3 regions of the Lelliottia sp. genome follow, and region 1 is predicted to be linked to each of the others. Evidence: predicted binding sites of a transcription regulator. Region 1 holds the regulator's gene; each other region holds the start of a gene.
The links. Region 1 encodes PhoB, which activates phosphate uptake and scavenging genes when phosphate is short. Its sites were predicted from a motif close to CTGTCATAAAACTGNCNNAT; they were not measured.

Region 1 (4,568 bases):
CCAACGTCTCGTTCAGTTTTAGCTGCTCCGCCTGCGCCTTTTGCACGCTTTCCGCGTTTTGAACGATGCGTTTTTGCAGCGGTTGATAACGGGCGTGAAGGGTGGCCAGCTGCTGGCGAGATGCACGCGACGCCGTTTGCTGGTCCATCGCCGCAGCGACTTCATCGGCGGTCAGCGTCAGGGCGATCTCTGGCGCGTTCGCCAGTTTTTGCCGCAGCTCGGTGATGCGTCCGGTCAGCGTCGCTATCTGGCTTTTGTCGCGATTAAGCTGAGCAAAATGCGCCCGCCAGCCTGCGATTTCCTGCCCCCACAGACGGAAACGGTCATGCCCGGTTAGCCACTGTGTCAGTGCCGAAAGCTCTGTTTGCAACTGGTCGCGGGTGCGCAGCGCACCATTGCGGATGCGCGCGCGCAGTGCTGCCCGAGACAGTAAGCGAGTATTCACTTCCTGAGTCTGCTGTTGGGTTTGCGTGAGACGCATCGTCTGTTCCTGCTGACGTTCCCAGAGTGGGCGCAGCACTGCGGCGGGCTGGGCGTGAAGCAATTTATCCAGGTCTGGCGTAGCGTCGGTGAGCGCCTGTTGTGCCTGCTGATGCGAGGTTAACGCGCGCTGCTGTTCGCGCTGGAGTTCCTCGTGACGGGATAACCAGTGAAAATCGCGCTGGTGATTCTGTTGCTGTACCAGCAGCGTTTTCTCTTCGTCAGTAAGTGCCTGCAAACTCTGGGTGAGCTGCTGTTGCTGCTCTTCGCTCAGTAAAATCACACCAGCAGCTTGCGCTTCGCGCCTTTCGAGCTCCGTGCGCGCGGCTTTGTGTTGTTCAAAGACCCTTGCGGAAATTTGGCCGTAAATCTCGGTTCCGGTAAGTTCCTCCAGCAGCTCGGCGCGTTCGCCAGGTTTGGCATTGAGGAAGGCGGCAAATTGCCCCTGTGACAACAGCATTGAGCGCGTGAAACGATCGTAATCCAGCCCGGTCAGCGTGGCCGTTTGCTCAATTTTGTCTGTGGCTTTGTCAGACAGAATTTTACCGTCTTCGCAGCGCGCCAGCTCTACGCGCGGTGCCTGTAAATTCCCGTCAGGCTGATTACGCGCTCGGCTTTGGCTCCAGAAAGCGCGATAAGCTGTACCTTTGACTTCAAACTCCACCTCCGCCAGACATTCAGCGGTGTCGCGCGTCATGAGATCATTTTGTGATTGTGTGACTTTATTCAGACGCGGCGTCTGGTGATACAACGCGAGGCAGATGGCGTCCAGTAGGGTGGTTTTGCCTGCGCCGGTCGCGCCGGTTATCGCAAACAGACCGTTACTGGCGAACGGCTCGGCGGTGAAATCAATTTTCCATTCGCCCTTCAGGGAGTTGATGTTTTTCAGACGCAGGCTGAGAATTTTCATGCGTTGTCTTCCTCATCATTGAGCGCATGCAGCGTATGGGTGAACAGCTCGTTCAGTCTGGCGCGCTGCGCGTCGTCAATCTCTTCCTGTGCCAGTCGGCGTTCAAAAACCTCTTCGACCTTCAGCTCGCTGAGCGTTTCGCGCTGCGCACTGAGCAGAATTTTCTCGCGCTGTTCGCGACTGCGGCGCACCAGTAAAACCTCAACCGGCAGCGTTTCCGTGAGTGCCTGGATTTTGCGCTGCATATCGTGCAGATAGTCGTCTGTCGTGATTTCGATATCCAGCCAGACGGGCGGGATTTGCTCCACGTCGCGCCACTGCTCTAGCTGTGCGGTGATGGCCGCCAGATCGCCTTTTAGTACCGCCAGCGGCTGCGTCACGGGCACTTCCAGCGTGTCTACCGCGCTGAGTTTCCCGTCGATAAAAGTGACCAGATGCACGCTTTTGGGTTTGCCCGTTTCGTCAAAGCTGAGCGAAATGGGCGATCCGCAGTAGCGGATATGTTCGCTGCCGCCAATCTTCTGTGCCCGATGGATATGCCCGAGTGCGATGTAATCGGCGGGTGGGAAGTTCTGCGCCGGGAACGCATCCAGCGTACCGATATAAATTTCGCGTACCGCGTCACTTTTACTGGCGCCGACGGTGGTTAAATGGCCGGTGGCGATAACGGGCAGCGTCGCTTCACCGCGCAAGGCGCAGGCGTCGAAAAATTGCTGCTGATAGTAGTCGGTAATAGCCTGCAGCAGGTGCTTTTGCTTTTCGCCGCCGGTCAGACCGGCCTGGCTTTGAACGATGTCACGTGGACGCAAAAAGGGGATCGGGCAGATAACGGCGCCCGGGGTGCCGTCGCGTTTTTTGATGATTTGCGGTGCATGCCCGGCGTTTGCCACTACAGTGGTATTCAGAAAGGCCAGAATATCGCGCGACTCATTCAGCGTTGCCACCGAGTCGTGATTACCCGCGACGATGACCAGATGGCAGCCCGTTTTCTGTAAATTGACCACGAAGCGGTTATAGATTTCGCGCGCATAGCTGGGCGGCGATCCGGTGTCAAAAATATCACCGGCGACAATGATCGCGTCAACCTGGTGCGTCAGCGCCGTTTCCAGCAGCCAGTTCAGGAACGCTTCGTGTTCGGCCGCACGGCTTTTACTGTAAAAATTTTGACCCAGATGCCAGTCCGAGGTGTGAAGTATGCGCATAACAGATCCGTGGCAAAAAAAGGTGAAAGGGATTATACACTTGATCCTTCAGGCCGCCTCTGTGTTGGCTGCATCGGCCCCATTCTGAGTGTTACGGGCGTCAGCATGGGGTTCTGAGATGTGCTGGTATGAGCTAGCGTCACGGCTTTTGCGGTGATAAATGTCCTGGAAACGGGAAATAACAGCTGTAATAAAACAATAGTTTGCTATTCACAGTGGTAATGTTTTTCATAAATCTGTCATAAATCTGACGCATAATGACGCCGCATTACAAACTTTTAACCTCAATAAGACAGGGTAAAGTATGGCGAGACGTATTCTGGTCGTAGAAGATGAAGCTCCAATTCGTGAAATGGTGTGCTTCGTGCTCGAACAAAACGGTTTTCAGCCGATAGAAGCTGAAGATTATGACAGCGCGGTGAATCAGCTGAACGAACCCTGGCCTGATTTGATTCTGCTTGACTGGATGTTGCCTGGCGGCTCTGGACTGCAATTTATCAAACACATCAAACGTGAAGCGATGACCCGCGATATTCCAGTCGTTATGCTCACGGCGCGCGGTGAAGAAGAAGATCGCGTGCGCGGGCTGGAAACGGGTGCAGATGATTACATCACCAAGCCGTTTTCACCGAAGGAGCTGGTGGCGCGTATTAAAGCGGTGATGCGCCGTATTTCACCGATGGCGGTGGAAGAGGTGATTGAGATGCAGGGACTGAGTCTGGATCCTACGTCGCATCGCGTGATGACGGGTGAAAATCCGCTCGACATGGGACCGACCGAATTTAAGCTGTTGCACTTCTTTATGACCCATCCGGAGCGCGTTTACAGTCGTGAGCAGTTGCTGAATAACGTTTGGGGAACAAACGTGTATGTTGAGGACAGAACGGTTGATGTGCATATTCGCCGCTTGCGAAAAGCGCTGGAACACAGCGGCCACGATCGCATGGTGCAAACGGTGCGCGGCACGGGTTATCGTTTTTCGACCCGTTTCTGAACACTGACAGGAGTGTGACGCGTGCTGGAACGTCTGTCATGGAAAAGGCTCGTTTTTGAACTGATCTTATGCTGTCTCCCGGCCTTCATTTTTGGGGCTATTTTTGGCCATCTGCCGTGGTTTTTATTGGCGGCAGTGACCAGCCTGCTGATCTGGCATTTCTGGAATTTACTGCGTCTGTCGTGGTGGCTTTGGGTGGATCGCAGCATGACGCCCCCGCCGGGGAGCGGAAGCTGGGAGCCGTTGCTTTACGGCTTACACCAGATGCAGATGCGTAATAAAAAGCGTCGTCGTGAACTGGGAAGCCTGATCAAGCGCTTTCGTAGCGGCGCAGAGTCGCTGCCGGATGCGGTGATCCTCACCACCGAAGAAGGGACGATTTTCTGGTGTAATGGTCTTGCACAACAGCTGCTTGGACTCCGCTGGCCAGACGATAACGGCCAGAATATCCTGAACCTTCTGCGTTACCCCGAATTCACGCTGTATCTGAAAAAGCGTGAATTTACTCGCCCGCACAATCTGGTGCTGAATAATGGCCGTCACCTTGAGATTCGCGTTATGCCCTACAGCGACAAGCAGTGGTTGATGGTGGCGCGTGATGTTACCCAAATGCACCAGCTTGAAGGGGCTCGTCGTAATTTTTTTGCCAACGTCAGCCACGAACTGCGCACGCCGTTGACCGTGCTTCAGGGGTATCTGGAGATGATGCAGGAGCAAACGCTGGAAGGTGCGCCGCGAGAGAAAGCATTACATACGATGCGCGAGCAAACGCATCGCATGGAAGGACTGGTCAAGCAGCTCCTGACGCTGTCGAAAATTGAAGCCGCCCCGACGCTGGCACTGAATGAAACTATTGATGTTCCGATGATGCTGCGCGTGGTGGAGCGGGAAGCGCAAACGCTGAGCCATAAAAAGCATCAGCTGACGTTTGAGGTTGATAGCGCGCTGAAAGTCCTCGGCAGTGAAGAGCAACTGCGCAGTG
Region 2 (4,568 bases), on a different contig from region 1:
CTACGTTGCGGTGCGCGCTTTCAAGCTGTTCGCTTGCGCCAACAAAGTTGTACTGAGCTTGTTTAACCTGAGAGTTAACCATGCCGCCCTGATACAGCGGCATGGAGAAGCTCAGGCCGACTTTGTTCTGGCCCACATTGCTGTCGTCAAACTGCGAAGCATTCGCGCCGCCGGTTTTAGAACCGCTATAAGAGGTGTCCGTTACGGCACTGGATGCAGTGAGGCTCAGGGTTGGCAGATGCCCATCCTGTGCCTGACGGATTTGCTCGCGTGCCAGATCCTGGCTCAGACGTGCCTGTAACAGCGCCAGGTTGCGGTTTTCTGCTTCTTTCAGCAGCGCATTCACGGCCTGCGGTTTATCCGTTTTGAAGTTGTCGACGTTCAACGAAGCCAGTTCAGGATAGTAATTACCAGTGACCTGACGCAGAGATTCCAGCGCGTTATCAAGGTTGTTACGCGCGGTCACTTCGTTCGCCAGCACGGTATCGTATTGGGAACGGGCGTTCTGCACGTCGGTGATCGCCACCAGGCCTACGTTAAAACGTTGCGTGGTTTGATCCAACTGACGATAAATCGCTTGTTTCTGCGCTTCGGTGTAGGAGAGCGAATCGATCGCGCTCAACACGTTGAAGTAGGCCGTCGCGGTATTCAGGATCAGCGTTTGCTGATCGGTCTGATAGGTGACGTCCTGAATGCCTGCGCTTTTCTCTTGAAGACTCAGCGAACGCCACTTGGACATGTCAAACAAGGTTTGCGTTAATTGCAGAGATGCGCCGGTGGTATTGGAGTTAACACCGTTGCTATCACGGAAGCCATTGCCGTAGGTATAATCTGCACCTAAGCCCAACTGCGGCAGCAACGGACTGCGTGCTTCGTTAATTTTTTCGAACGCAGCGTCACGATCGGCAGCCGACTTACGCAGCTCAGGGTTGCCCAGACGTGCTTGCTGATAAACCTGTAACAGGTTTTCTGCCTGGCTCATCGCGCTGAAGCCCGTCAGGCTCAGGCCGATAAGGATGGGGAGCAATTTCTTCATTTGCATTCCTTGTTGTGAAGCAGTATTAGCGCTGATCTTGTTAAATATATTTGCCGATTCTAACAGAATCATCCACACCAAAAGGTTGGCGTTACGTGCCATCCGGCTGTAATTTGCATCAATCTATCATATAGCCTTTGAAACGGCAGCCAAACAGCCTTGAAATTCATAATTTCATCATGATTGTGACCAGGAAACCGCCATGCAAAAACCAGATGAATTGCCAGTAACTTTCACCAAAAACGATGTAGAAATTATTGCACGGGAAACGTTATATAGCGGATTTTTTTCACTGGAACTTTACCGTTTTAGGCATCGCCTGTTTAACGGGGAAATGAGCGGGGAAGTAAGACGTGAAATTTTTGAGCGCGGGCATGCCGCAGTCTTGCTACCCTTTGACCCAGTGCGCGATGAAGTGGTATTGATTGAACAGGTACGGATTGCGGCGCTGGATACCAGCGAAACCCCGTGGCTGCTGGAAATGGTCGCAGGCATGATCGAAGAAGGCGAAACGCCGGAAGATGTCGCCCGCCGTGAGGCTGAGGAAGAAGCCGGGCTGAAAGTGGGCCGGACAAAACCCGTGCTGAGCTATCTGGCAAGCCCTGGCGGGACCAGCGAGCGCTCTTCTATTCTGGTGGGGGAAGTGGACGCCACGATCGCGGAAGGTATTCACGGTCTGGCAGATGAAAACGAAGATATTCGTGTTCATGTGGTGAGTCGGGAACAGGCTTACCAGTGGGTAAAAGAGGGGAAAATCGACAACGCAGCGTCTGTCATCGCTTTGCAATGGCTGCAACTGCATTATCAAGACTTACGAAACGAGTGGAAAAAATGAAGCGTTATACACCTGACTTCCCAGAAATGATGCGTTTGTGCGAAACCAATTTCGCGCAATTACGCCGCCTGTTGCCGCGTGATGACGCGCCCGGCGAAATGGTAAGCTATCAGGTGAGCAACGCGCAGTATCGATTAACGATTGTTGAATCGACTCGTTACACGACCCTGGTAGAAATCAAACAAACGGCGCCGACGATCAGCTACTGGAGCCTGCCGTCGATGACGGTCCGGCTTTATCATGATGCGATGGTGGCCGAAGTGTGTTCAAGTCAGCAGATCTTCCGCTTTAAAGCGCGGTATGATTATCCTAATAAAAAGTTGCATCAACGCGACGAAAAGCATCAAATTAACCAGTTTTTAGCCGACTGGCTAAGATATTGTTTAGCACATGGAGCAATGGCGATTCCGGTTTGTTAGCGTCATAAACCTACCTAAGGACACCATTTGGAAAGCCTGTTAAACCTGACTGTTGCTGGTGGGGCGCCAGTCAGGATATTACAAATCACTGATACCCACCTGTTTGCCGAAAAGCATGAAACGCTGTTAGGTGTAAACACCTGGGAGAGTTATCAGGCAGTACTGGATGCCATTCACGCTGAGAATCGCCACTGCGATTTGATAGCGGCTACGGGCGATTTGGCACAAGATCAAAGCGCTGCGGCCTATCAGCATTTTGCGACAGGGATCGCGAGCTTTAGCGTGCCCTGCGTCTGGTTACCCGGCAATCATGATTTTCAGCCAGCGATGTACAGCACGCTGCACGATGCGGGCATTTCTCCCGCCAAGCGCGTGTTTGTCGGTGAGCACTGGCAAATTTTGCTGTTGGATACGCAGGTGTTCGGTGTACCGCATGGTGAGTTGAGTGATTTTCAGCTGGAGTGGCTGGAGAAAAAACTGGCTGCCGATCCTGAGCGTCATACCCTGCTGTTATTGCATCATCATCCTTTGCCTGCGGGATGCAGCTGGCTCGATCAACATAGCCTGCGCAATTCAGCGGCGCTGGATCGCGTGTTGTCCAAATATCCCCATGTCAACAATCTGTTGTGTGGTCATATTCATCAGGAACAGGATCTCGACTGGAATGGCCGCCGTTTACTGGCGACGCCGTCGACGTGCGTCCAGTTCAAACCGCACTGCGCCAACTTTACGTTAGACACGATTGCGCCAGGCTGGCGCTGGCTGGAACTGCATGCCGATGGCTCGCTGACGACAGAAGTTTGCCGTCTGCAAAGTGCGACGTTCCGCCCAGATACCGCGTCAGAAGGATACTGATGTCTACGCTCCTTTATTTACACGGGTTCAACAGCTCCCCGCGTTCCGCGAAGGCGACGCAATTTCGTCAGTGGCTCGGCGCGCATCATCCGCACATTGAGATCATCGTTCCGCAACTCCCGCCGTATCCCGCTGATGCCGCAGAGATGCTGGAGTCCATCGTGATGGAACATGGCGGTGAATCGTTCGGCGTCGTGGGCTCTTCGCTGGGCGGTTATTACGCCACCTGGCTCTCGCAATGCTTTATGCTCCCTGCGGTAGTTGTTAACCCGGCAGTACGGCCCTTTGAGCTGCTGAGGGACTTTCTCGGGCAAAACGAGAACCCCTACACCGGACAACAATATGTGCTAGAGTCACGCCATATTTACGACCTCAAAGTTATGCAGATAGACCCGCTGGACGCGCCCGATCTTATCTGGCTGCTGCAACAGACGGGCGATGAAGTGCTGGATTACCGCCAGGCAGTGGCGTATTACGCCTCTTGCCGCCAGACTGTAGAAGAGGGCGGAAACCATGCTTTCACGGGCTTTGAGAATCATTTCACCCAGATTGTCGATTTTCTTGGACTGCACAGCCACTGACAATCACTGCGAATTGCTAGTTAAATCATGACGCAAACCTATAACGCTGATGCCATTGAGGTCCTCACCGGGCTTGAGCCGGTTCGCCGCCGCCCGGGGATGTATACCGATACGACGCGCCCAAACCACCTGGGCCAGGAAGTGATTGATAACAGTGTGGACGAAGCGCTGGCGGGTCATGCCAAACGCATCGACGTCATTCTGCACGCCGATCAGTCGCTCGAAGTGATTGACGACGGACGCGGCATGCCGGTCGACATCCACCCGGAGGAAGGGGTTCCAGCCGTTGAGCTGATCCTTTGCCGTCTGCATGCGGGCGGTAAATTCTCCAATAAAAACTACCAGTTCTCCGGCGGCCTTCACGGCGTGGGGATCTCCGTGGTTAACGCCTTGTCTAAGCGCGTGGAAGTCACCGTCCGCCGTGACGGCCAGGTGCATAACATTGCGTTCGAAAACGGCGATAAAGTTCAGGAATTACAGGTCATCGGGACGTGCGGTAAACGCAACACCGGTACCAGCGTGCATTTCTGGCCGGACGAAAGCTTCTTCGACAGCCCGCGTTTTTCTGTCACACGCATGACGCACATCCTGAAAGCGAAAGCGGTACTGTGCCCCGGCGTTGAAATCACCTTTAAAGATGAAGTCAACAACAGCGAGCAGCGCTGGTGCTATCAGGACGGTCTGAATGACTATCTGGGCGAGGCGGTCAATGGGTTGCCAACGCTGCCGGAAAAACCGTTCCTCGGTAATTTCTCGGGTGACACCGAAGCGGTCGACTGGGCGCTGCTATGGCTGCCAGAAGGCGGCGAACTGCTGACCGAAAGCTACGTTAACCTCATCCC
Region 3 (4,568 bases), on a different contig from region 1:
GGGAGAGGGTCGGGATGAGGGGATAACATAATCCCCCGCCCAAATGCAGTAACCAAAATATAGCCCCACTCTCTACAAGGCTCGGGGCGCCCGGAAGGGCATTACCCAAAAGGGTAAATACAGATCAGCGGCAACGCATGGCATAACGCCATTATCAGGAAATCTAACTATGTGTGGAATTGTTGGCGCAGTTGCGCAGCGTGATATTGCTGAAATCCTTATCGAAGGATTACGTCGTCTGGAATACCGTGGTTACGACTCTGCCGGTCTGGCAGTGGTCGACGCAGAAGGGCACATGACCCGCCTGCGCCGCCTCGGTAAAGTGCAAATGCTGGCGCAAGCCGCGGAAGAAAAGCCGCTGCATGGCGGCACCGGTATTGCGCATACGCGCTGGGCGACCCACGGCGAACCTTCAGAAGGCAACGCGCACCCGCATGTGTCTGAACACATCGTTGTGGTGCATAACGGCATTATCGAAAACCACGAACCGCTGCGCGACGAACTCAAAGCGCGGGGTTACACTTTTGTTTCTGAAACTGATACCGAAGTTATTGCGCACCTGGTTCACTGGGAACTGGCGCAAGGCGGTACGCTGCGTGAGGCGGTGCTGCGTGCGATCCCTCAGCTGCGCGGTGCATACGGTACGGTGATCATGGATTCTCGCGATCCGAGCACCCTGCTGGCTGCCCGTTCCGGTAGCCCGATGGTTATCGGCATGGGTATGGGCGAAAACTTTATTGCCTCCGATCAGCTGGCTTTGCTGCCGGTTACTCGTCGCTTTATCTTCCTCGAAGAGGGTGATATCGCCGAAGTGACGCGTCGTAGCGTCACGGTCTTCGATAAGTCTGGCGCGCAGGTGAAGCGTCAGGAGATCGAATCCAATCTGCAGTACGACGCGGGTGACAAAGGTACTTATCGTCACTACATGCAGAAAGAGATTTACGAGCAGCCGAACGCGATCAAAAACACGTTGATCGGGCGCATCAATCACGGCGAAGTAGATTTGAGCGAGCTGGGTGCAAACGCAAATGAGATGCTGGCGAAAGTTGAGCACATTCAGATTGTTGCCTGCGGAACGTCTTACAACTCCGGTATGGTTTCGCGTTACTGGTTTGAAGCGCTGGCTGGCGTGCCGTGCGATGTGGAAATCGCCTCTGAATTCCGCTACCGCAAATCAGCGGTGCGTCGCAACAGCCTGATGATCACCCTTTCCCAGTCTGGTGAAACGGCGGATACCCTGGCGGCACTGCGTTTGTCTAAAGAGCTGGGATATCTCGGTTCTCTGGCAATCTGTAACGTGCCGGGCTCGTCGCTGGTGCGTGAATCCGATCTGGCCCTGATGACCAAAGCGGGTACGGAAATCGGTGTGGCGTCAACCAAAGCGTTCACCACGCAGCTGACCGTTCTGCTGATGCTGGTGGCGAAACTGGCACGTCTGAAAGGCCAGGATGCGGCGATTGAGCACGATATCGTGCATGGTTTGCAGGCGCTGCCGAGCCGTATCGAGCAGATGCTGTCTCAGGACAAACGCATTGAAGCACTGGCGGAAGATTTCTCTGACAAACACCACGCGCTGTTCCTGGGCCGTGGCGATCAGTATCCGATTGCGCTGGAAGGCGCACTGAAGCTGAAAGAAATCTCCTATATTCACGCCGAAGCCTACGCGGCAGGTGAGCTGAAACATGGCCCACTGGCGCTGATTGACGCGGATATGCCGGTTATCGTCGTTGCACCGAACAACGAACTGCTGGAAAAACTGAAATCTAACATCGAAGAAGTGCGCGCCCGTGGCGGCCAGCTGTACGTCTTCGCCGATCAGGATGCCGGTTTTGTCAGCAACGACAACATGCACATCATCGAGATGCCGCATGTCGAAGAGGTGATTGCGCCTATCTTCTATACCGTTCCGCTGCAACTGTTGGCTTATCACGTCGCGCTGATTAAAGGCACCGACGTTGACCAACCGCGTAACCTGGCGAAGTCAGTCACCGTAGAATAATCCCTTCAGGCTCCATCTTCGGGTGGAGCTTTTCTCTTTCCTGCTGGTTTGTTTTTAATCAATTCTCCTCTCTTTATATTGATGACAATCTGTCATTTTCAGCTACTTTTTCAGTGTCACACAAATAAAATTTTTCTGAAAACAGAGTGTCATAAAGATATTTAACTTACTGTTTATTAAAAATTATTTCGTGGAATTTTAAGTCAAACTTTTCATGTCATAAAACTGTCATATTTCGTACATTTATCTGTCACCTGATTGTCCTATTTTGCTCATCGTAGCCACTAAACAACGATTTACGAAATCCTTGCAGGAGACATTATGAAAGTTATGCGTACCACTGTCGCAACTGTTGTCGCCGCGACCTTATCTATGAGCGCGTTCTCTGTATTCGCAGAAGCAAGCCTGACTGGCGCTGGTGCAACTTTCCCTGCGCCGGTGTATGCCAAATGGGCAGATACCTACCAGAAAGAGACCGGTAACAAGGTAAACTATCAGGGTATCGGCTCCTCCGGTGGCGTTAAACAAATTACGGCCAATACCGTCGATTTCGGTGCATCTGACGCGCCATTGTCTGATGACAAACTGGCTCAGGAAGGTCTGTTCCAGTTCCCAACCGTTATCGGTGGTGTTGTGCTGGCCGTGAATATCCCGGGTCTGAAATCTGGCGAACTGGTGCTGGATGGCAAAACCCTTGGCGATATCTACCTCGGCAACATCAAAAAATGGGATGATGAAGCCATCACCAAACTGAACCCAGGCGTGAAACTGCCTTCGCAGAACATCGCTGTGGTTCGTCGTGCTGACGGTTCCGGTACGTCCTTCGTCTTCACCAGCTACCTGGCGAAAGTGAACGAAGAGTGGAAATCCAAAATCGGTTCTGGCTCTACTGTTAACTGGCCGACCGGTCTGGGCGGTAAAGGGAACGACGGTATCGCCGCGTTCGTACAGCGTCTGCCGGGTTCAATCGGTTACGTTGAATACGCTTACGCCAAGCAAAACAACCTGGCTTACACCAAGCTGATCTCAGCTGACGGTAAACCGGTTAGCCCGACCGAAGAAAACTTCGCTAACGCTGCGAAAGGCGCTGACTGGAGCAAATCCTTCGCACAGGATCTGACTAACCAGAAAGGTGACGGCGCGTGGCCAATCACGTCCACCACGTTCATCCTGGTGCATAAAGATCAGAAGAAACCTGAGCAGGGCGCTGAAGTGTTGAAGTTCTTCGACTGGGCGTACAAAAACGGTGGCAAACAGGCTAACGACCTGGATTACGCAAGCCTGCCGGACAGCGTGGTTGAGCAGATTCGTGCTGCATGGAAAACAAACGTGAAAGACAGCAGCGGTAAAGCATTGTATTGATTTGGCATACTGACGAAAATGGCGGGTGAATTTCACCCGCTTTACTTCGTAAAACGTATTTAACAGAAGAGTAATTTATGGCTGCAACCAAGCCTGCTTTTAACCCTCCGGGTAAAAATGGTGACAAGATTTTCAGCGCGCTGGTAAAACTGGCTGCGCTGATTGTGCTATTGCTGCTGGGCGGCATTATCGTGTCACTGATTTTCTCCTCCTGGCCGAGCATCCAGAAATTCGGGTTCGCCTTCCTGTGGACCAAAGAGTGGGATGCGCCGAACGATATTTACGGTGCGCTGGTGCCGATTTACGGCACGCTGGTCACCTCGTTTATCGCCCTGTTGATTGCCGTTCCGGTGAGCTTTGGTATCGCGCTGTTCCTGACGGAGCTGGCTCCTAACTGGCTAAGGCGGCCGCTGGGCATCGCGATTGAACTGCTGGCGGCGATTCCGAGTATCGTTTACGGCATGTGGGGCCTGTTTATCTTTGCTCCGCTGTTTGCGAAATACTTCCAGGAACCGGTGGGCAATGTCCTGTCGAATATTCCTTTTGTCGGCGCGCTGTTCTCCGGCCCAGCGTTCGGGATCGGTATTCTGGCCGCGGGCGTGATTCTCGCCATCATGATCATTCCGTACATTGCGGCGGTGATGCGCGATGTGTTTGAACAAACGCCGGTGATGATGAAAGAGTCGGCCTACGGTATCGGCTGCACCACCTGGGAAGTTATCTGGCGTATCGTCCTGCCGTTCACCAAAAATGGTGTCATCGGCGGCGTCATGCTGGGTCTGGGTCGTGCGCTGGGTGAAACCATGGCGGTGACCTTTATCATCGGTAACACCTACCAACTCGACAGCGCCTCGCTGTTTATGCCGGGTAACAGCATTACCTCCGCGCTGGCAAATGAATTTGCCGAAGCGGAATCAGGTCTGCATGTGGCGGCGTTGATGGAACTGGGTCTGATTCTGTTTGTAATCACCTTCATCGTTCTGGCGATTTCCAAGCTGATGATCATGCGCCTGGCGAAAAATGAGGGGGTACGCTAATGGCTACGCTCGAAATGCAAAGCACTACTGCGCTGGCAGAATCTCGCCGCAAAATGCAGGCGCGCCGTCGCTTCAAAAATCGCCTTGCGCTGACGCTTTCCATGGCGACGATGGCGTTTGGCCTGTTCTGGTTAGTGTGGATCCTGTTCTCGACGATCACGCGCGGCATC

Region 2: a site for PhoB is predicted at 1,149-1,168, ahead of nudF (ADP-ribose diphosphatase). Genes of this name have one in related genera too.
Region 3: a site for PhoB is predicted at 2,214-2,233, ahead of pstS (phosphate ABC transporter substrate-binding protein PstS). Genes of this name have one in related genera too.

The regions. Positions count from the first base shown of each region.
Region 1 covers NZ_JAZQNX010000005.1:348,178-352,745, reverse strand. Annotated here, with positions in the region: gene sbcC (exonuclease subunit SbcC) at 1-1,390, opposite strand, end outside; gene sbcD (exonuclease subunit SbcD) at 1,387-2,592, opposite strand; gene phoB (phosphate response regulator transcription factor PhoB) at 2,897-3,586, shown strand; gene phoR (phosphate regulon sensor histidine kinase PhoR) at 3,608-4,568, shown strand, end outside.
Region 2 covers NZ_JAZQNX010000040.1:84,219-88,786, reverse strand. Annotated here, with positions in the region: gene tolC (outer membrane channel protein TolC) at 1-1,036, opposite strand, end outside; gene nudF (ADP-ribose diphosphatase) at 1,239-1,871, shown strand; gene ACKI5T_RS19535 (DUF1249 family protein) at 1,868-2,290, shown strand; gene cpdA (3',5'-cyclic-AMP phosphodiesterase) at 2,318-3,145, shown strand; gene yqiA (esterase YqiA) at 3,145-3,726, shown strand; gene parE (DNA topoisomerase IV subunit B) at 3,754-4,568, shown strand, end outside.
Region 3 covers NZ_JAZQNX010000004.1:52,061-56,628, reverse strand. Annotated here, with positions in the region: gene glmS (glutamine--fructose-6-phosphate transaminase (isomerizing)) at 170-1,999, shown strand; gene pstS (phosphate ABC transporter substrate-binding protein PstS) at 2,321-3,361, shown strand; gene pstC (phosphate ABC transporter permease PstC) at 3,439-4,398, shown strand; gene pstA (phosphate ABC transporter permease PstA) at 4,398-4,568, shown strand, end outside.